Regions from separate parts of the Solwaraspora sp. WMMD791 genome, predicted to be linked through region 2. Evidence: riboswitches for the same ligand, from Rfam matches in the RefSeq annotation. Region 2 holds a riboswitch; each other region holds the start of a gene.
The links. Region 2 has a riboswitch for cobalamin ahead of O7623_RS05515 (CbtB-domain containing protein). Riboswitches for the same ligand answer to the same signal wherever they lie in the genome.
Positions count from the first base shown of each region.

Region 1 (6,583 bases), 590 kb from region 2:
GAACAGTTGCCGGGACAGGTAGAGCCGCCCCTCCGGGCTGTTGACGTGCTGGTACAGGTTGAGCACCAGGTTGTTGGCGACGATCGTGTCCCCGGTGGCGAAGAAGGCGACCAGTCGGCTGACCAGGTGCCGTTCGGCCGGGCTGAGCCGGTCCAGGTCGGCCAGGTCGGAGTGCAGGTCCACCTCCTCCACCGTCCAGGTGTTGCGGATGGCGTCGCGGTAGCGGTCGAAGAAGTGCGGGTAGCGCATCGGCCGCAGGGTCAGGTTCATCCCCGGGTCGAGCAGCATCGGGTTCGGTGTCATCGTGGTCTCCAACGGGTGGACGCGGGGCGTCACTGGCAGGCGTCGCAGGACTCGGGGTTCTCCAGGGAGCAGGCCACCGCCTCGGCGTCGACCGGCGCGACGGAGACCGTGGCCTGCTGGATCCGGGTCGCCGGGCGCGACCGCAGGTAGTAGGTGGTCTTGAGGCCGGACTGCCAGGCGTACCGGTACATCGAGGACAGCTTCCCGATCGTCGGTGCGGCCATGAACAGGTTCAACGACTGGCTCTGGTCGATGTACGGCGCACGGGCGGCGGCCAGGTCGATCAGCGCCCGCTGCGGCAGCTCCCAGGCGGTACGGAACAGCCGCCGTACCTCGGCCGGGATGGCGCTGATCTGCTGGACCGACCCCTCGGCCCGGGTGATCTGCTCACGGACCGCCGCCGTCCACAGCCCGGCCGCCTTCAGCCGCCCCACCAGGGCGGTGTTGACCTGCAGGAACTCCCCGGACAGGGTTTCGCGTTTGAACAGGTTGGACACCTGCGGCTCGATACATTCGTAGCAGCCGGCGATCGAGGCGATGGTCGCCGTCGGGGCGATGGCCACCAGCAGCGAGTTGCGCAGCCCGTGCTCGGCGACCTGTCGGCGCAGCGCCGCCCAGCGCTCGGTCTGGGTCGGCTCGGCGCCCCACAGGTCCGGGTGCAGTTGCCCGCGCGCCGCCCGGGTCTGCGGGTACGCCGGGTGCGGCCCGTACTGTTGCGCCAACCCGGCGGAGGTCTCCAGCGCGGTCAGGTAGATCTCCTCGGCGATCCGGGTGGACAGCTCCCGGGCGGGTGCCGAGTCGAACGGCAGGCCGAGGGCGAAGAACACGTCCTGCAGCCCCATCATGCCCAGGCCGATCGGGCGCCAGCGCGGGTTGGACGCCGCGGCCTGCGTACTCGGGTAGTAGTTGATGTCGATGACCCGGTCGAGGAAGACGACGGCGGTGCGGACCGTGTCGCGCAGCCGCGCCCAGTCCACGTCGGCGGCCGTGGCCCCGGCCGCGGTCGAGGTCGCAGCTGCGGTCAGGTGGGCACCGAGGTTGATCGAGCCCAGGTTGCACACGGCGGTCTCGGCGTCCGAGGAGACCTCGACGATCTCGGTGCACAGGTTGGACAGGTGCACCACGTTGCCCGGTTCCCCGGTCTGGTTGCACAGCAGGTTGGACCGGTCCTTGAAGGTCATCCAGCCGTTGCCGGTCTGCGCCAGGGTGCGCATCATCCGCCCGTACAGGTCGCGGGCGGGAACCTGGCGCACGGCGAGCCCGGCGGCCTCGGCGGCCCGGTACGCGGTGTCGAACTCGGCGCCGTACAGGTCGGGCAGGTGCGGTACGTCGGCCGGGTTGAACAGCGACCACGTCGCGTCGGCGTCGACCCGGCGCATGAACTCGTCGCAGATCCAGTTGGCCAGGTTGAGGTTGTGGGTGCGGCGGGCGTCTTCGCCGGTGTTGTCCCGCAGCTCCAGGAACTCCTCGATGTCGGCGTGCCAGGGCTCCAGGTAGACGCAGGCCGCGCCCTTGCGCCGGCCGCCCTGATTGACGGCGGCGACCGAGGCGTCCAGGGTGCGCAGCCACGGCACGATCCCGTTGGACAGCCCGTTGGTGCCCCGGATCAGCGCACCCCGTGAGCGCACCCGGGACCAGGAGATGCCGATCCCGCCGGCGTACTTGGACAGCTTCGCCACCTGGGCGTACCGGTCGTAGATCGAGTCGAGTTCGTCGCGGGGGGAGTCGACCAGGAAGCACGACGACATCTGGGTGTGCCGGGTGCCGGAGTTGAACAACGTCGGCGAGCTGGGCAGGTACGCCAGCGACGACATCAGTCGGTAGAAGTCGACCGCCTCGGCCGGGGTGTCGGACAGTCCGCAGGCCACCCGCAGCAGCCAGTACTGCGGGGTCTCCACCACCTGTCGGTTGGTGGGATGGCGCAGCAGGTACCGGTCGGAGACGGTCCGCAGCCCGAAGTACTCGAACCGGTCGTCGGCGGTCGGGTCGACGGCGGCGTCCAGGACGGCGGCGTGCGTGGCGACGAAGCGGGCGGTCCGGTCGCCGATCAGCCCGTGGCGGTGGCCGAGCCGGATGGCCTGACTGAACGAGTCGATGCCCTGCTGACGGACCTGCGCGGTGACCGAGGCGGCCAGTAGCCGGGCGGCCAGCCGGGAGTACTGCGGGTCCGCACCGATCAGGTCGGCGGCGGTGCGGATCAGCAGTTGCGTCACCTCGGCCGTGGTGACTCCGTCGTAGAGGCCGCTGACGGCCCGGTCGGCGACCCGGCGCGGGTCGACGTCGGTGAGCCCGTCGGCGTGGCGCCGTACCGCGGCGTGCAGCCGGTCGGGGTCGACCGGGGTGGCGTGGCCGTCCTGGTCGCGGACCCGGACCGGGCCGGGTGTGCCCGCCGACGGGGTCGCCGTGGGGTAGGTGATGGTCACCTGTGCTGCCTCCTGGCTCTGCTCGTGGCAGGCCGGCGGGCAGCACGGACGTCTGGGCGCACGCGGTGGTCACCCGACGCGCGCGGCGCAGCCGTCGACCGTCCCGCGCGGCCTCGGACCACCGGGTACGCACACGGCGTACCCGGCACAACGGGCAGGTCTTCGGACTCGTGGGCGTGACCGGGTCGAGGCGACTCGGTCTCCTACTGGCCGTCGCTTCCCAGGCGCGGTACGCGCCCAGTGCGTGATGACGGCGGTCGTTCCCACTCACCGCTGCGGGGCAGTCCCGGATTCCCACCGGGTTCCCTGTTGCCTCGGCCGGGCTGGCTGCCCGGCCGAACCAGTTGCGTCAGGGACTATATCTGGTGTGCCGTCCCGACCGACACACCAGATGTCGTTGTCGGCGTGTCGTTGCTCTCATTACGAAGCGGGTTGTCGGCGATCTGTTCCCGATATATCGTGGATGCATCAACGAATATCGGAGGCAGATGTGAGACACCACCACCACGACACAGCGGGCGGGTCGCCCGGTTGGCGGCGGGCCGGCGGGCGACGCGGCTTCGGACCGTTCGGCCCCGGCTTCGGCTTCGGCCCCGGCGGTCCCGGCTTCGGGCCGGGTGGCCCGGGTTCCGGCCCCGGCGGCTGGGGCAGGGGTGGTCGCGGCGGCCGGGGACGCCGCCGGCCGAACGTGCGGGCCGCCGTCCTGGCCCTGCTCGTCGAGGGCCCGATGCACGGCTACGAGATGATCCAGGAGCTCGACTCCCGCACCGGCGGGGTCTGGCGGCCCAGCCCCGGCTCGATCTACCCCACCCTGCAACTACTGGAGGACGAGGGCCTGATCGTCGGCACCGCCGAAGGCTCCGGCGGTGGGCGCAAGCGCTACGCGCTCACCGACGCCGCCCGCCCCGAGGCCGAGCAGGCCGCGCAGGCCGCGCCCTGGACCGAGCTGGCGCCGGAGACCGTCGACAGCTGGCATGACGTGCGCGAATCGGGTATGCAGACGATGCACGCGCTGCGGCACGTGATGCTCAACGGCACCGCGGAGCAGCGGGAGCGGGCGGTCCAGGTGCTCGACGAGACCCGACGCAAGCTCTACGCCATCCTGGCCGACTCCGAGTAGTCGGCGGGTCGCCGCAGGTTGCGGCGGGACCCGGTCGGCCGGTCCGGCCAGAAACTCCCGGCTCCGCTGTCGACGCGGCGCCCCGCCGATCGTCGTCATGACGTACGGCAACGCCACTACCAGCGAGGAGCCCGACGTGAAGTACATGCTGCTGTTCGTCAGCCCACCGACCGACGACCCGAACCACATCGAGCCGCAGTGCACGGTCGAGGACTGGATCGCCTACGACAAGCAGATGAAGGACGCCGGCATCTGGGTCAGCGGCAACGCCCTGGCGGACCTGACCACCTGCACCTCGGTCAAGGTCGAGGCGGACGGTCAGCGGATCGTCACCGACGGTCCGTTCGCCGAGAGCCGCGAGGTGCTCGGCGGCTACGACATCATCGACGTACCGGACCTGGACGTCGCGCTGGACTGGGCGGCCCGCTCGCCCGGTGCCCGGGACGGGGGGTCGGTGCAGGTGCGTCCGGTCGCCGACTTCGGGATGTGACCGGCCGGATGACCGGTGCCGAGTCGGCCGACGACCCCGCCGGGCCGGGGCGGGGCACCGATCCGGAAACGGTACGGACCTCGGTGGCGGCCGTGTTCCGCGAGGAGCACGGCCGGCTGCTCGCCACCCTGGTGCGCCGCTTCGGTGACCTGCACCTGGCCGAGGAGGTGGCAGCCGAGGCCGTCGAGGCGGCTCTGACGCACTGGCCGGTCTCCGGCGTGCCGACCCGCCCCGGGGCGTGGCTGCTGACCACCGCGCGGCGTCGCGCGGTGGACCGGATCCGCCGCGACCGGACGCTGGCGCTGCGGCTGGCGGTACTGCAGGCCGAGGCGGACCGGGCCGACCCGGCACCGGCCGCCGATGTCGATCCCGACCTGCCCGACGACCGGCTCGCGCTCTTCTTCACCTGCGCCCACCCCGCGTTGCCCGCGCCGGACCGGGTGGCGCTGACCCTGCGCCACCTCGGCGGGCTGACCACCGCCGAGGTGGCCCGGGCCTTCCTCGTGCCGGAGGCGACGATGGCCCAGCGGATCGTCCGGGCGAAACGCAAGATCCGGGACGCGCGGATTCCGTTCCGGGTGCCCGGTGTCGACGAGTTGCCGCAGCGGCTCCCCGGCGTCCTGCAGGCGGTGTACTCGATCTTCACCGAGGGCTACGCGGCGAGCTCCGGTCCGCACCTGCAGCGCCTCGACCTGGCTGAGGAGGCCGTCCGGCTGGCCCGCATCCTGCACCGGTTGCTCCCGACCCAACGGGAGACCGCCGGCCTGCTCGGTCTGCTGCTGCTGGTCCACGCCCGCCGGCATACCCGGACCGGACCGGACGGGGCACTGGTGCTCCTCGACGAGCAGGACCGGCGGCGGTGGGACCGACCGATGATCGCCGAAGGTCGTGCGTTGGCCCGTGCGGCGTTGACCGGCGGCCCGCCCGGACCGTACGGGCTGCAGGCCGCGATCGCCGCGCTGCACGACGAGGCCGCCGACGTCGCCGGGACCGACTGGCCGCAGATCGTCGCCCTGTACGACGTACTGGCGCGGATCGCGCCCTCGCCGGTGGTCGACCTGAACCGGGCGGTGGCGGTGGCCATGCGCGACGGCCCGGCCGCCGGGCTGGCCATCCTCGACGAGCTGGCCGCCGATCCGCGGCTGCGGTCGCACCACCCGTTCCCGGCGGCTCGGGCCGAGCTGCTGCAGCGCCTCGGCCGGTACGCCGACGCGGCCGACGCCTACCGGCAGGCGCTGGAGCTGGCCGGCACCGAGCCGGACCGGGAGCACCTGCGACGCCGCCTCGCCGCAGCGCAGGCGGCGAGCCACCCCGGCTGAGCGAACGGGCGGCGGCGTCAGTGGGCACCCACCGCACGCGGGTCCGGGCCGGCGTCGGTGCCCGGAAGGTGACAGGCGGCCAGGTGACCGGCACCGCGTACGGTCAGCTCCGGATCGTCGACGGCACACCGGTCGAACGCCGCCGGGCAGCGGGTCCGGAACCGGCAGCCGCTCGGCGGATCGGCGGGGGAGGGGACCGCACCGCGCAGGATGATCCGCTGTCGGGTCCGCTCGACCGCCGGATCCGGCACCGGCACCGCCGACAACAGCGCCCGGGTGTACGGGTGGGCCGCCCGGGTGAACAGGGTGGCCCGGTCGGCGATCTCCACGATCCGACCAAGGTACATCACCGCGATCCGGTCGCTGAGGTGCCCGACGGCCGCCAGGTCGTGGGCGATGAACAGGTACGCCAGGCCGAGCGAGTCGCGCAGGTCCTCCAGCAGGTTGATGATCTGCGCCTGGATCGACACGTCGAGGGCGGCGATCGGCTCGTCGGCGACGATCAGGTCCGGCTCGCCGGCCAGCGCCCGGGCGATCCCGATCCGTTGCCGCTGCCCGCCGGAGAACTCGTGCGGGTGCCGGTGGGCGTGGTCCGGGTCCAGCCCGACCAGTTCCAGCAGCTCGCCGACCCGGTGCCGGCGGGCCGCCGTACCCTTGTGCAGGCCGTGCACGTCCAACGGCTCGGCGATGATCGCGCCGACCGACATCCGTGGGTCGAGTGAGGCGTACGGATCCTGGAAGATCATCGTCAGGCGGCGGCGCATCGCCCGCATCCGGCGCAGACTCAGCGCGGTCAGGTCGACCTCGCCCATCGTGACCGTGCCGGCGGTGGGCTCGACCAGCCGCAGCACCGCCAGCCCGGTGGTGCTCTTGCCGCAGCCGGACTCGCCGACCAGCCCGAGCGTCTCACCGGCGCCGACCTGGAAGC
Region 1 covers NZ_CP120737.1:1,883,497-1,890,079, reverse strand. The annotation lists gene O7623_RS08190 (ribonucleotide-diphosphate reductase subunit beta) at 1-303, opposite strand, end outside; gene O7623_RS08185 (ribonucleoside-diphosphate reductase subunit alpha) at 333-2,726, opposite strand; cobalamin riboswitch at 2,862-3,086, opposite strand; gene O7623_RS08180 (PadR family transcriptional regulator) at 3,217-3,846, shown strand; gene O7623_RS08175 (YciI family protein) at 3,944-4,336, shown strand; gene O7623_RS08170 (DUF6596 domain-containing protein) at 4,345-5,655, shown strand; gene O7623_RS08165 (oligopeptide/dipeptide ABC transporter ATP-binding protein) at 5,673-6,583, opposite strand, start outside.
Region 1: linked by a shared signal. The riboswitch ahead of O7623_RS08185 (ribonucleoside-diphosphate reductase subunit alpha) and the one ahead of O7623_RS05515 (CbtB-domain containing protein) in region 2 are both predicted to bind cobalamin.

Region 2 (6,583 bases):
ACGCGCTCACCCCGAACGTGGCGATCATCGACCCGGTGCTCGCCGCCGACCTGCCACCGGTGGTCACCGCCGACAGCGGCTTCGACGCGCTGACCCACGCCACCGAGTCGTTCGTGTCGGTGTACGCCAACGACTACACCGACGGGCTCGCCCTGCAGGCGATCCGGCTGATCTTCGCCCACCTGGAGCGGGCGGTGCGGCACGGCGCCGCCGACCCCGAGGCCCGGGAGAAGATGCACAACGCCGGGACGATCGCCGGGATGGCGTTCGGCAACGCCTTCCTCGGCATCGTGCACGCCATGTCGCACACCCTCGGCGCGACGTTCCACATCGCCCACGGTCGGACCAACGCGATCCTGATGCCGCACGTGATCCGGTACAACGGGGCGCGACCTGGCAAGCTGTCCGGTTGGCCGAAGTACGAGAACTACCGGGCTCCGGAACGGTTCCAGGAGATCGCCCGGATGCTCGGCCGGCCGGCGGCCACCCCCGCCGAAGGCGTGGAGTCGTACGCGGCCGCCGTCGAACGGTTGCGCGACGCCGTCGGCATCGAGCCGTCGTTCCAGGCCGTCGGGGTCGACGAGGCGTCGTTCCTGGCGAGCCTGCCGCAGCAGGCGGTCAACGCGTACGAGGACCAGTGCGCGCCGGCCAACCCTCGGATGCCGATGCTCGACGACATGCAGCAGCTCATGCGGGCCGCCTACTACGGCAAGGCCGACGCCGGCCCGGACACTGACGCCGGCCCGGGCACCGGTGTCGACGCGGGCAGCGAACAGGGCTGACTGTCCGCCGTCCGTCGGGCCGGGACACCGCGCGGTGTCCCGGCCCACAGCCGTGCCGTCGTCGGGAAGTCCGCAATCCCGGGCGGTTGCACAATCATGCAACCAGTTCGCGGTGGAGCTTGCCGGTGCCAGACGGCGGTCGGCCGCCGGCACTGTGGCCGGCTGCCATCGGTGCGTCGTCGTCAGGACGGTGGTGTGGGCTTCCCCCACCGGGGTGCGGCGAAGCGCAGCCCGGTGAGTTGGTCGGGTGGCGCGGCCAGCCCCGGTCCGCCGGCGGTGACCCACCGCGCGACGGCGGACGACGTCGCGTCCTCGAGCACCCCGCCGAGCCAGACCGGCCGGGCCCCGAGCAGGCGGCCCAGGGGTGCCGGCCGTACCACGACCACGTTGGACCGTTCGCAGGCGTTGAGGCAGTCCGACACCTGTACTGGTCCGGCCGTCCGTAGAACGTCGAGCTGGCGGTCGTGGTCGACGTCGGGGTGCTTGCGCCGGGTGCCGCAGCAGCACCCCCGGCAGACCGTCATCCGGGCCGACTGCCCCAGTGGTGTACGCGCGGCGTCGGCGCCCTCCGTCACGCGACGTCGGCGGTGATCGGCCGCCGGTGGTCGGCCCGGGCCGGGGTGAGCAGCAGCCCGAACACCACCCCGAGGACCGTCCACATCGTGGCGAGCTGCGCCAGCGACGCCAGACGGAACTCCCACAGCAGCGCCGCCGGTACGTCTCCCGGCACCTCGACAGCGGTCGCCGGCCAGAGCGTCAGCAGCAGCGTGTAGCCGACGACGGCGACGACGGTCGCGGCCACGGCCCGGTACGGCGTCGGCCGTGACCAGGCGGCCAGCCGCCGGTGCACCAGCAGGGCCAGCCAGGTGACCGCCGCCGCCGCGACGATGAACGATAGGTACTGGCCGGTGCGTTGGTTGACGGTGTCGGGGTCACCGACGCCGGGCGGGTTCGCCGGGAAACGGATGGCCGGCAGCAACGCCACCACGACGAAGCCGAGCCCGGCCAGCAGTCCGACCCGGCGGAAGTCGTCGCGGCCGGGCAGCAGGTGCCGGGTGGCCCCGAAGACCACGGCGACGATCACGGCCAGGCAGACCGCGACCGCGACGGTCGCGACCAGTCCACCGAGGATCTGCACGCCACGGCTGACCAGTTCCTCCTCGTGGCCGTGTCCGCCGCCGCCCGGCGTGGCCCGGCCCTCCTCGACGACCAGCGCCGATTCGATCCGGGGTTCGACGATCAGCAGGGCCGCCGCCGCTGCGGCCACCCCGGCGGCGAGCCCGGCGAGCAGACCACGACGCAGTACGGTGCCGAACGGGTAGCCGCTCATCGGAGCCGACCCCCGCTCAGTGGCACGGGACGCCGAGGGCGTGCCGGCCGTCGTGGGTGAACTCGTGCACGAACTCGGCGGCGCCGGCCAGCACCAGTCCGTTGTCCTGCGCGACCAGGTAGATGACGACCGCCGCGACGGCGGCCAGCAGCCAGCCGGCCAGCGGTACGCGGATGGCGGGGGTGGTGACCTCGCCGCCGACAGAAGGTGCAGTCATGCCAGGTGATCCTCTCGTCCATGCCTCGTGGCGATGCGGTGCGTGCCACGGCCGGTCTCCTGGCTCCCGGATCGTCGCGGCCGTCCCGCCTTCCCAAGCCGTTGTCGTCGGCCCAGTGGCGTGGTGGAACGGACACTCCCCGGTCACAGTGGCGAGGACCACGCCGGAATCACACCGGCTTCCCGAACACCGTGGCTCGCGCAGCGTACCGCCGGTTCGCCCGGCCGGACAATGCCCACCGCCACGACCAGCGCAGGGAGCGGCGCCACATTGACGGTGGCGCTCGCGGTAGGGGAGCATGGCCGGCACGAGCGGTACGCGGAGGAACCCGGTGCGAATCCGGGGCGGTCCCGCCACTGTGACCGGGGAGTCACGTCCCCATGAGACAGCCACTGCCACGACGGCGGGAAGGCTCGGGACGTGGTGTCGATCCGGCAGCCAGGAGACTCCGGCCGCTCCCTGGTCCACCGGCACGCGGGCGTGGACACCCGCGGAAGGGATTCACCATGCGCACCAGTTGGTGCCCGGTATGACGGCGTACCCGTTCACCGCCATCGTGGGCCTGCCCGAGTTGCGGCAGGCCCTGCTGCTGGCGGCGGCGCACCCCGGTATCGGCGGGGTGCTGATCCGTGGCGAGAAGGGCACCGCGAAGTCGACGATGGTCCGGGCCCTGGCCGGCCTGCTGCCGCCGGTCGACCGGGTCGCCGGCTGCCGGTTCGGCTGCGATCCGATCGCCGTCGACCCGACCTGCCCGGACGGCCCGCACACCGCGCCGATCACCGCCCGGGGCGGGCCGGCGGCCCTGGTCGAGTTGCCGGTCGGGGCCACCGAGGACCGGGTGGTCGGGACCTTGGACATCCAGCGGGTGCTCAGCGCCGGGGTGAAGGCGTACGAGCCGGGACTGCTCGCCGCCGCCCACCGTGGCCTGCTCTATGTCGACGAGGTCAACCTGCTGCCGGACCACCTGGTCGACCTGCTGCTGGACGCGGCGGCGATGGGCCGCGCACACGTCGAACGCGACGGGGTGTCGGTCAGCCACGCCGCCCGGTTCCTGCTGGTCGGCACGATGAACCCGGAGGAGGGGGAGCCGCGTCCGCAGCTGCTGGACCGCTTCGGCCTGGTCGTGTCGGTGACCGCGCCGACCGAGGTGGCCGACCGGGCCGAGGTGGTCCGCCGCCGGCTGGCCTACGAGGCCGACCCGGCGGCCTTCGCGGCCCACTGGCGGTCCGCCGACGATCAACTCGCACGACGGGTACGCGCGGCACGGGCCGCCCTGCCGGCGGTGACCCTACCGGACGCCGAGATCGACCGGATCGCCCGGATCTGCCTCGCGTACCAGGTGGACGGGCTGCGGGCGGACATCGTGATGGCCCGTGCCGCCGTGGCCCTGGCCGCCTGGCGTGGCCTGCCGGCGGTCACGGCCGCGGAGGTCGCCGACGCCGCCCGGCTGGCCCTGCCGCACCGGCGGCGACGGGATCCGCTGGATCCGCCCGGTGCCGACGCACAGCGTCTCGACGAGGTGTTGCGTGACGAGTGTCCCGACGACGACCCGGACCCCGCACCGCCCCCGGGACCTCCCGCACCGCCGGACGGTAGGCCGCCGACCAGCGCGGACGGACCTCCACCGCAGGCGGGCGACGGCCGCGGTGACGGCCGTGACGGTCAGCGCCGCGACGGTCAGGAGGGTGCCCGCCGCGACGACGACAGCGCCGGTGGTTCGGCTACCGGCCCGGACGGTTCGGCGGAGGCCGGTCCGGCGCCGGCGGCGGCCGGTCCGGCGTACCGGCCCCGGACGCTGCGGCTGCCCGGACTCGGCGATGGCGGCACGCCCGGCCGGCGGTCGGCCGCCCACGCGGACCGGGGCAGGGTGGTGGGCGCCACGGCACCGACCGGGCGGGTATCGGCCGTGCATCTGCCGGCGACGGTACGCGCCACCGCGTCGCGTGGTGGCCGGCGGATCGTCTCCGCCGACCTGCGTCAGGCCCGCTTCGTCGGCACGGAGGCGAACCTGATCCTGTTCGTGGTCGACGCCTCGGGTTCGATGGCGGCACGGCACCGGATGAGCGTGGTCAAGACCGCCGTGCTGTCGTTGCTGCGCGACGCGTACCACCGGCGCGACCGGGTCGGGATGATCACCTTCCGGGGCGCCGGTGCCGACCTGGTCCTGCCGCCGACCAGCAGCCACGGGGTCGCCGTCACCCGGTTGGCGCAGCTGCGCACCGGGGGGCGTACCCCGATCGCCGCCGGGTTGCGCGTCGCCGCGGCCACCGTCACCGCCGAGCGCCGCCGGGATCCGCGTCGCCGGCCGCTGGTCCTGCTGGTCACCGACGGGCGGGCGACCAGCGGCCCGGACCCGATGACGCTGGCGCCGTTGCTCGCCGGCACCCCGATGGTGGTGCTCGACTGCGAGGCCGGCCCGGTGCGGCTCGGGCTGGCGCGCCGGCTCGCCGCCGGCTTCACCGCACAGTGGCTGCCGCTGGCCGCGTTGTCGGCGACGGGTCCGGGTGTCCACGACCGGCGGAGGGCTGCCTGATGCCACAGGGGAGACCGGAACATGTCCCCGACGACGGGCTGACCACCCGGGCCCGGCGTCGCCAGCCGGTGCTTGCGGTGCACACCGGGCCAGGTAAGGGCAAGTCGACGGCGGCGTTCGGCATGGCGCTGCGGGCCTGGTCGGCCGGCTGGCCGGTGGTCGTCTACCAGTTCGTCAAGTCTCCGAAGTGGAAGGTAGGCGAGGAGGCGGCCCTGCGTACCCTCGGTGAGTCGGGCCGTGGGGCACCGGTGACCTGGCACAAGATGGGGGAGGGCTGGTCCTGGATCCAGCGCCCCGGCGCGGAGCGCGACCACGCCGCCGAGGCCGCCGAGGGCTGGGCGCAGATCCGTCGGGACCTGGCCGCCGAGGCGTACCGGTTCTACGTGCTGGACGAGTTCACCTATCCGATGACCTGGGGGTGGATCGACGTCGCCGAGGTGGTGTCGGTGCTGCGGGAGCGGCCGGGCAGCCAGCATGTGGTGATCACCGGGCGCAACGCCGCACCGGAGCTGATCGACCTCGCCGACCTGGTGACCGAGATGACCAAGGTCAAGCATCCGATGGACGCCGGGCGCAAGGGCCAGCAGGGCATCGAGTGGTAGCCGTACCCCGGGTGGTGATCGCCGCCCCCGGATCCGGCCACGGCAAGACGACGGTGGCCACGGGGCTGCTCGCCGCCTTCGCCGCCCGCGGGGTCCGGGTCGCCGGGTTCAAGGTCGGCCCGGACTACATCGATCCCGGCTACCACGCGCTCGCCGCCGGTCGGCCGGGCCGCAACCTGGATCCGGTGCTGGTCGGCGAGGACCTCGTCGCGCCGTTGTTCGCCCATGGTGCCGCCGGCGTCGACCTGGCCGTGATCGAAGGCGTGATGGGCCTCTACGACGGCCGGGTGGGCGCCGGTGACGTCGGCTCCACCGCGCACGTCGCCGCGCTGCTGGCCGCGCCCGTGCTGCTGGTCGTCGACGCGGCCGGGCAGAGCCGGTCGGTGGCCGCCCTGGTGCACGGCTTCCGGTCGTTCGGTCAGGTCCACATCGCCGGGGTGATCCTCAACCGGGTCGGCTCCGACCGGCACGCGCAGGTCCTGCGGGACGCCTGTGAGGAGGTCGGCACCCCGGTGCTCGGGGTGCTGCGTCGACAGCCGTCGGTCGACACCCCGTCGCGGCACCTGGGTCTGGTGCCGGCGGTCGAACGCACCGTCGAGGCGCGCGCCTCGGTCGAGGCGTTGGCGGCACTGGTCGCCGCGTCGGTGGACCTGGACGCCGTGGCGGCGGTGGCGCGCCGCGCACCCATGCTGGCGTCCGACGTATGGTCCCCGACAGCGGCCGTCCGTGTCGCCGACCCCGACGGTGGTGCCGGGTCGGGTGCCGGCGGGCAGCCGGTCCCGGCCGGTCACCGGCCGGTCGTCGCGGTCGCCGCCGGCCCGGCGTTCAGCTTCGGCTACCCGGAGACCGTGGAGCTGCTGACAGCGGCCGGCGCCGAGGTGCGTACCGTCGATCCGGTCCGCGACGAGCGACTGCCCGCCGGCACGGCGGCGCTGGTCGTCGGCGGTGGCTTCCCCGAGGTGTACGCCGGTGAGCTGACCGCCAACGCCGGGTTGCGCTCGCAGGTGGCGGCGGTCGCCGCCAGCGGAGCACCGGTCGTCGCCGAATGTGCCGGTCTGCTGTGGTTGTGCCGCACCCTCGATGGTGCTCCGATGTGCGGGGTGCTGCCGGCGGACGCCC
Region 2 covers NZ_CP120737.1:1,292,507-1,299,089, reverse strand. The annotation lists gene adhE (bifunctional acetaldehyde-CoA/alcohol dehydrogenase) at 1-782, shown strand, start outside; gene O7623_RS05525 (hypothetical protein) at 965-1,306, opposite strand; gene O7623_RS05520 (CbtA family protein) at 1,354-2,112, opposite strand; gene O7623_RS05515 (CbtB-domain containing protein) at 2,129-2,329, opposite strand; cobalamin riboswitch at 2,361-2,538, opposite strand; cobalamin riboswitch at 2,651-2,778, shown strand; gene O7623_RS05510 (VWA domain-containing protein) at 2,859-4,862, shown strand; gene cobO (cob(I)yrinic acid a,c-diamide adenosyltransferase) at 4,862-5,464, shown strand; gene O7623_RS05500 (cobyrinate a,c-diamide synthase) at 5,458-6,583, shown strand, end outside.

Region 3 (6,583 bases), 540 kb from region 2:
GAGATCTACGCCGACGCCGCCGAACTGGCCGCCACCGACCTCGTCGTGCAATGCGTGACGATGTCACAGATCACCACGGAGCAGGTGGCGGGTCTGGCCGCGGCGATCGTGGCCGGGACCGGTTTCACCGGCTGGCACGGCGGCATCGTCGACTCGTTCCGTGCCTGTTCGGACTACCTGCACCTGGTGGGCGGCCAGTTCGCCACCCACCCCGGCATCCAGCCGTGTGACCGCAGCGGCGGCGAGAAGGACAACTTCCTGCCACACTCGATCACGATCACCGACCTGGGCCGGGACCATCCGATCACCGCCGGGATCGAGGACTTCGACCTGGTCACCGAGCAGTACTGGGTGCTGCACGACGATCTGATCGAGGTGCTGGCCACCACCACCCACCCGACGCGGACGTGGCATCCGTGGCACCGTCCGGTCACCTCGCCGGCGATCTGGACCCGCAACTGGGGTGCCGGGCGGATCGTCGTGACGACTCCCGGACACAGCCTCGACGTGCTGGAGCACCCGGGTGTGCGTACCGTCATCGAAAGGGGGATGGTGTGGGCGACCCGCACGGCATCGGCGTCGTAGGTCTCGGGGTCATCTCCCGCGCGTACCTGGACACGCTCGCCGACCATCCAGCCGTGCGCGTCGTCGCGGTGGCCGACCTGGACGCGGCCCGGGCCGTCGCCGCCGCCGCCAGGATCCCGGGCGCCGAGGCGGTGAGCGTCGAGCGACTGCTGCACCACCCCGACGTGGCGACGGTGCTCAACCTGACGATCCCGGCGGCACACGAAGAGATCTCGGGCGCGGCGATCACCGCCGGCCGCAACGTCTACGTCGAGAAGCCGCTCACCGTCACGTTCCCACAGGGCCGGTCGATCATCGACCGGGCCGCGTCGGCCGGCGTCCACGTCGGGTGCGCGCCGGACACCGTCCTGGGCACCGGTACGCAGACCGCCCGCGCGGCGATCGACGGTGGACTGATCGGGCGCCCGCTCTCCGCGTCGGCCGTCATGGTCACCCCGGGGCACGAGCGCTGGCACCCCGAACCCGACTTCTACTACGCCCCGGGCGGCGGTCCGCTGATGGACATGGGGCCGTACTACATCTCGGCGCTGATCCACCTGCTCGGTCCGGTCCGGGCGGTGATCGGGGCGGCCAGCCGGCTGCGCGACGCCCGGGTCATCGGTTCGGGACCTCGCCTCGGGCAGCGGATTCCGGTCGAGGTGCCCACCCACGTGACCGGTGTGCTGGAACACGTGGGTGGTGCCCTGACCACCCTCACGACCAGCTTCGACGGTGTCGCGACGACGGCCGCGCCGATCGAGGTGCACGGGGAGGACGGCACCCTCGCCGTACCCGATCCGAACACCTTCGACGGCGAGGTCCGCCACCTCGCGCTCGACGGCCCCGGCTGGCGCGCCCTCGCACCACGGGCCGGTTACGTCGCCGCCGCCCGGGGGATCGGGCTGATCGACCTGATCCGGGCTGACCAGACGTGTCCGCCACGGGCCAGCGGCGAGCTCGCGCTGCACGTACTCGACATCATGACCGCGCTGCTCCGGTCGGCTGCCGAGGGCCGGCGGATCGAGTTGACGACGGCGGTCGACCGTCCGATGCCTGTCCCGTTCACCCCGGCCGAGGACTGGCTGTCAGCCCCGTCGTCCGGGCACTGAGGACGCTGGCGCCGCTGGTGGTGCGGGGCAGGTGGTCAACCGGGGACCGCCGGTGTCGGTTCTGCGGGTGTCGAGGGGTCGGTTCTGAGCTGAGGGTGTCGAGGGCGACGCCCGGCCCGTACGATGGCGGGCGGTGCTGGTTCGTTCCATCCCGCAGGCCGGGGTGGGGCGTCGTAAGAGGGAACCCGGTGCGAGTCCGGGACTGCCCCGCAGCGGTGAGTGGGAACGACCGCCGTCAACGAAGCACTGGACCGCAAGGTCCGGGAAGCGACGGCCAGTAGGCGACCGACGTGTCACGCCCGCGAGTCCGAAGACCTGCCAGCGCTGCGTACACCGCCCGGTGTGCGCCGCCGGCGGCCTCTCGGGAGGGTCTGGGCGGAAGTCGGTGCCGTGCCGCGACCTGCCTTCCTCCCCTCCCGTGTCCGTCGGGCACTTCGAGGGAAGGACCCATTGGTGACCACCGCATTCGGCCAGAGCACTGTGCTCGGCTATCCGCGCATCGGCGCGAATCGCGAGTTGAAGAGGGCTGTCGAGGCGTACTGGGCCGGCGGCATCGACGCCGCGTCGTTGGAGGAGATCGCTGCTGGGCTGCGGGCCGAGGTCTGGCGGACGTTGGCCGACGCCCGACTCGGCGCGATCCCGTCGAACACGTTCTCCTACTACGACCACATGCTCGACACCGCTGTCGCCGTCGGCGCGGTCCCCGCCCGGTTCGCCCGGCTCGGGCTCGGTGAGTTGGACACCTACTTCGCGATGGCACGCGGGGTCGACGCCGAGCCGGCGTTGGAGCTGACGAAGTGGTTCGACACGAACTATCACTACCTGGTGCCGGAGATCGACCCGGGCCTCGCCTTCCGGGCGAACCCGGCCAAGGCACTGGGCGAGTACGCCGAAGCCCGTCGACTGGGCATCACCACCCGGCCTGTGCTGGTCGGGCCGGCCACGTTCCTGCTGTTGGCCAAGGGGGACGATCCGTTCGCCCGCCTGGACGAGCTGGTCGAGGTGTACGCCGAGATCCTCGCCGCGCTGGCGGCGGCGGGCGCGGCCTGGGTGCAGCTGGACGAACCGGCGTACGTGGCCGACCGCACCGCGGCCGAGGTCGACGCGCTGCGCCGCGTCTACGACCGGCTCGGGGCTGCCACCCATCGGCCGAGGATCTTCGTGGCCACCTACTTCGGGGAACTCGGCGACGCCCTGCCCGCCCTGCTGGACACCCCGGTGGAGGCTGTCGGGCTGGACCTGGTGGCCGGGCCGGGCAACCTCGACCGGCTCGCCGCCGCCGGTCCGCTGCGCGGCCGGACGGTCGTGGCCGGTCTGGTGGACGGGCGGAACGTCTGGCGTACGGACCTGCGTGCCGCCTACGCCGTGGGGGCGGCCGTCGCCGGGCTTGCCGATCACGTCGCTGTCGCCAGCTCCTGCTCCCTGCTGCACGTCCCGGTGGATCTCTCGGTCGAGGTCGGACTCGACCCGGAGCTGTCCACCCGGCTGGCGTTCGCTCGGCAGAAGGTCGACGAGGTGGTCCTGCTCGGCAGGGCGGTGCGCGACGGCGTCGCCACCCTGCCCGCGCCGCTGCCGGAGGCTCCGGGCGGGTGGCGGCACGACGACGTACGTGCCCGGCTGGCCGCTCTCGGCCCCGCCGACCGTCGACGTGGCGACTACTCGGATCGGGCTGCCGCGCAGCAGCGGCGGCTGGGCCTGCCGGAGTTGCCGACCACCACGATCGGTTCGTTCCCGCAGACCGACGAGTTGCGTAGGGCCCGCGCCGCACACCGTGCCGGCCGCCTCGACGACGCCGGCTATGCCCAGCGGATGCGCGCCGAGATCGCACATGTCGTCGGGCTGCAGGAGCAGCTGGGTCTGGACGTGCTGGTGCACGGCGAACCCGAACGCAACGACATGGTGCAGTACTTCGGCGAACAGTTGACCGGCTTCGCCGCCACGGAGCACGGCTGGGTCCAGTCGTACGGCTCCCGGTGTGTCCGCCCGCCGATCATCTACGGCGACGTGGTCCGCAGAGCGCCGATGACTGTCGACTGGTCCACCTACGCCCAGTCGCTCACCAGCAGGCCGGTCAAGGGGATGCTGACCGGTCCGGTGACGATCCTGGCCTGGTCGTTCGTCCGTACCGACCAGCCGTTGGCGGAGACCGCCGACCAGGTCGCGCTGGCCCTTCGCGACGAGTGCCAGGATCTGGAGGCCGCCGGGATCCGGGTGATCCAGGTCGACGAGCCGGCGCTGCGGGAGACCTTGCCGCCGCGTCGGGCCGACCAGCAGGCGTACCTGGACTGGGCGGTCGGGGCGTTCCGGCTGGCCACCAGCGGCGTCGCCGACGATACCCAGATCCACACCCATCTGTGCTACTCCGAGTTCGGCGAGGTGATCACCGCGATCGACGCCCTCGACGCGGACGTGACCAGCATCGAGGCGTCCCGGTCGAAGATGGAGGTCCTCGACGACCTTGCCGCGATCGGTTACCGGCGCGGTGTCGGACCGGGGGTGTGGGACATCCACTCGCCCCGGGTGCCGGCCCTCGGTGAGGTCGTCGAGGCGCTGCGTCGGGCGGGCGCGGCGGTGCCGGCCGGGCGGTTGTGGGTCAACCCGGACTGCGGTCTGAAGACCCGCGGCTACGCCGAGGTCGAGGCGTCGCTGCGGCATCTGGTCGCCGCCGCTGGCCAGCTGCGCGGGAACTGACGAGATCGGTGCCTGGGCGGACACCGCACAGGTGTCCGCCCAGGCCAGTGACCTCGGCGCACCGCACGGGCGCTAGTTGCAGACATGCTGCAATAGCAAGAGATCGGCATCGACAGGGGAGGGTTCGATGAACACTTCGGCTCGTTCGGCGGACGGCATCACCGATGGCGACCTCGTCACCCGATATCGTCGCGGTAGCGTTCCTACTTCCACCCCTTGACACCCGGTCGGAGCCAGCAAACGCGAAGCGAGGCCACCAAATGGATAGTGGATTCGTCGAGGCGATCCTGTTTACCGTGCAGGTCGTCGGCAACGTACTCGCCGCCTACTCTCTGGTCGTCGTTGGCATCAAGGGACGGGTTCCGTCGAGCCGGCCAATCTGGAGAGCCGCAGCGACCATGTCACGTCCAGCGTTCGCGGCGTACTTCGGTGGACCCGGCCTCTCGGTCAGTGTCCTGACGAACGACAGGTTGGATGCCTCTTGACCAACCAGTGCTGGTGTCCGAGGGGCAGCACAACCAAGACCCAACCAGGTCCGACGCCGCCGACGTCGATCCAGTTGATCTGGCGGCTGATCACGGCGGCGTTTCGGTCTCGACACCTTCACGGTGCCCATCGGCAGCTATCGCGAGCTGTTCGCCCTCGTGGCGGTCCGCCCGCGGATGTATCTGATGCGCGACGACCTCCCCACCTCGGTCGCCTACGTCGAGGGCTGCGATCAGGGCAACGCCCGCTCGCTGCTGGGCGGCTTCCGCGAGTGGCTCGTCACCCAGGCCGGCCGTGGCGACAACCTCGTGTGGTGGGCGCTTGTTTTCGAACTCGCTCTGCCGGAGTTGGCCGTCGACCCCGGGAACCTCACGCCCGAGAACGACATGGTGGCCAAGCAGACCCTGTTCCGGCTGCTGGACGAGTTTCCCTAATTGCGCGTTGAGTACGACGTCCTGTCTCGCATTCACGTACGCACCAGCAGTGGCGCGGCCGCGCGGACCGAGAACGGGCCACGGCCTCCCGGTAACCCGCCCGCCCGGTGGCACCTGCGGTGTGTAGCCCGGCCTTGTCCGGATCCGTGCCAGTTGTCATTATGGCGGGAGTTCGGGAGAAAGGAACTTCATGGGGCGGCCGACCATCTTGGGCCCGGAGGACCAGGAGGACATCGTCCGTGCGTTCCGGGAGGAGTCGGGACGAGTCGTCGCGGCGCTGATCCGGCTGACCGGTGACTGGGACCTGGCCGAGGACTGCACCCAGGACGCCTTTGTGGAGGCACTGCGTACCTGGCCCGAATCCGGGGTGCCGCGCCGTCCTGGCGCCTGGCTCATGACGGTGGCCCGCAACCGGGCCTACGACCGGTTGCGGCGCGCGACCACGGAGAGCAGCAAGCTGCGGGAGCTCGCCGCCCTGGCCGTTGACACCGGCTCCGACGACGCCGACGACGCGGGGGCAGAGATCCAGGACGATCGTCTTCGCCTCATGTTCACCTGCTGCCATCCGGCGCTGCCGCTGGAGGCCAGGGTGGCGCTCACCCTGCGTACTTTGGCGGGCCTGACGACCGCGGAGATCGCCCGCGCGTTCCTGTTGCCCGTGCCGACCATGGCCAAGCGCCTGGTCCGTGCGAAGCGGAAGATCGCCAACGCGGCGATACCCTTCCGGGTGCCGCCGCCGAACCTGCTGCCGGAGCGTACGTCTGGGGTGCTGGCGGTGCTCTACCTGTTGTTCAACGAGGGCTACGCGTCGTCCGGCGGCGCGGAGCTGGCCCGTGACGGGCTGTGCATGGACGCGATCCGGCTGACCCGGGCGCTGGTCGGGTTGTTGCCCGGCGAGCCCGAGGCGGCCGGGCTGCTCGCACTCATGCTCTTGCAGCACTCCCGGCGCCGGGCGCGGGTCGACGCCGACGGTGACCTGATCACCCTGGAGAACCAGGACCGTTCGCTCTGGGACCGGGTGGAGATCGACGAGGCGATCGGCCTACTAGACGGGCTGGGCAGCCAGCGGATCGGCCCATACCAGGTCCAAGCCGCCATCGCGGCCTGTCACGCCGAGGCGGCCTGTGCCGCGGACACCGACTGGGCGCGGATAGTCGCCCTGTACGGACGCCTCGCAGAGCTGACCCCCTCACCGGTGGTGGCGCTGAACCGGGCGGTCGCGGTAGCCATGGTCGATGGCCCGGAGACGGCCCTGCGGCTGGTCGATGACCTGGACGACTCCGGCCAGCTGCGCGACTA
Region 3 covers NZ_CP120737.1:751,809-758,391, forward strand. The annotation lists gene O7623_RS03220 (ThuA domain-containing protein) at 1-585, shown strand, start outside; gene O7623_RS03225 (Gfo/Idh/MocA family oxidoreductase) at 555-1,673, shown strand; cobalamin riboswitch at 1,794-2,011, shown strand; gene metE (5-methyltetrahydropteroyltriglutamate--homocysteine S-methyltransferase) at 2,127-4,364, shown strand; gene O7623_RS03235 (hypothetical protein) at 4,973-5,284, shown strand; gene O7623_RS03240 (RNA polymerase sigma factor) at 5,475-6,583, shown strand, end outside.
Region 3: linked by a shared signal. The riboswitch ahead of metE (5-methyltetrahydropteroyltriglutamate--homocysteine S-methyltransferase) and the one ahead of O7623_RS05515 (CbtB-domain containing protein) in region 2 are both predicted to bind cobalamin.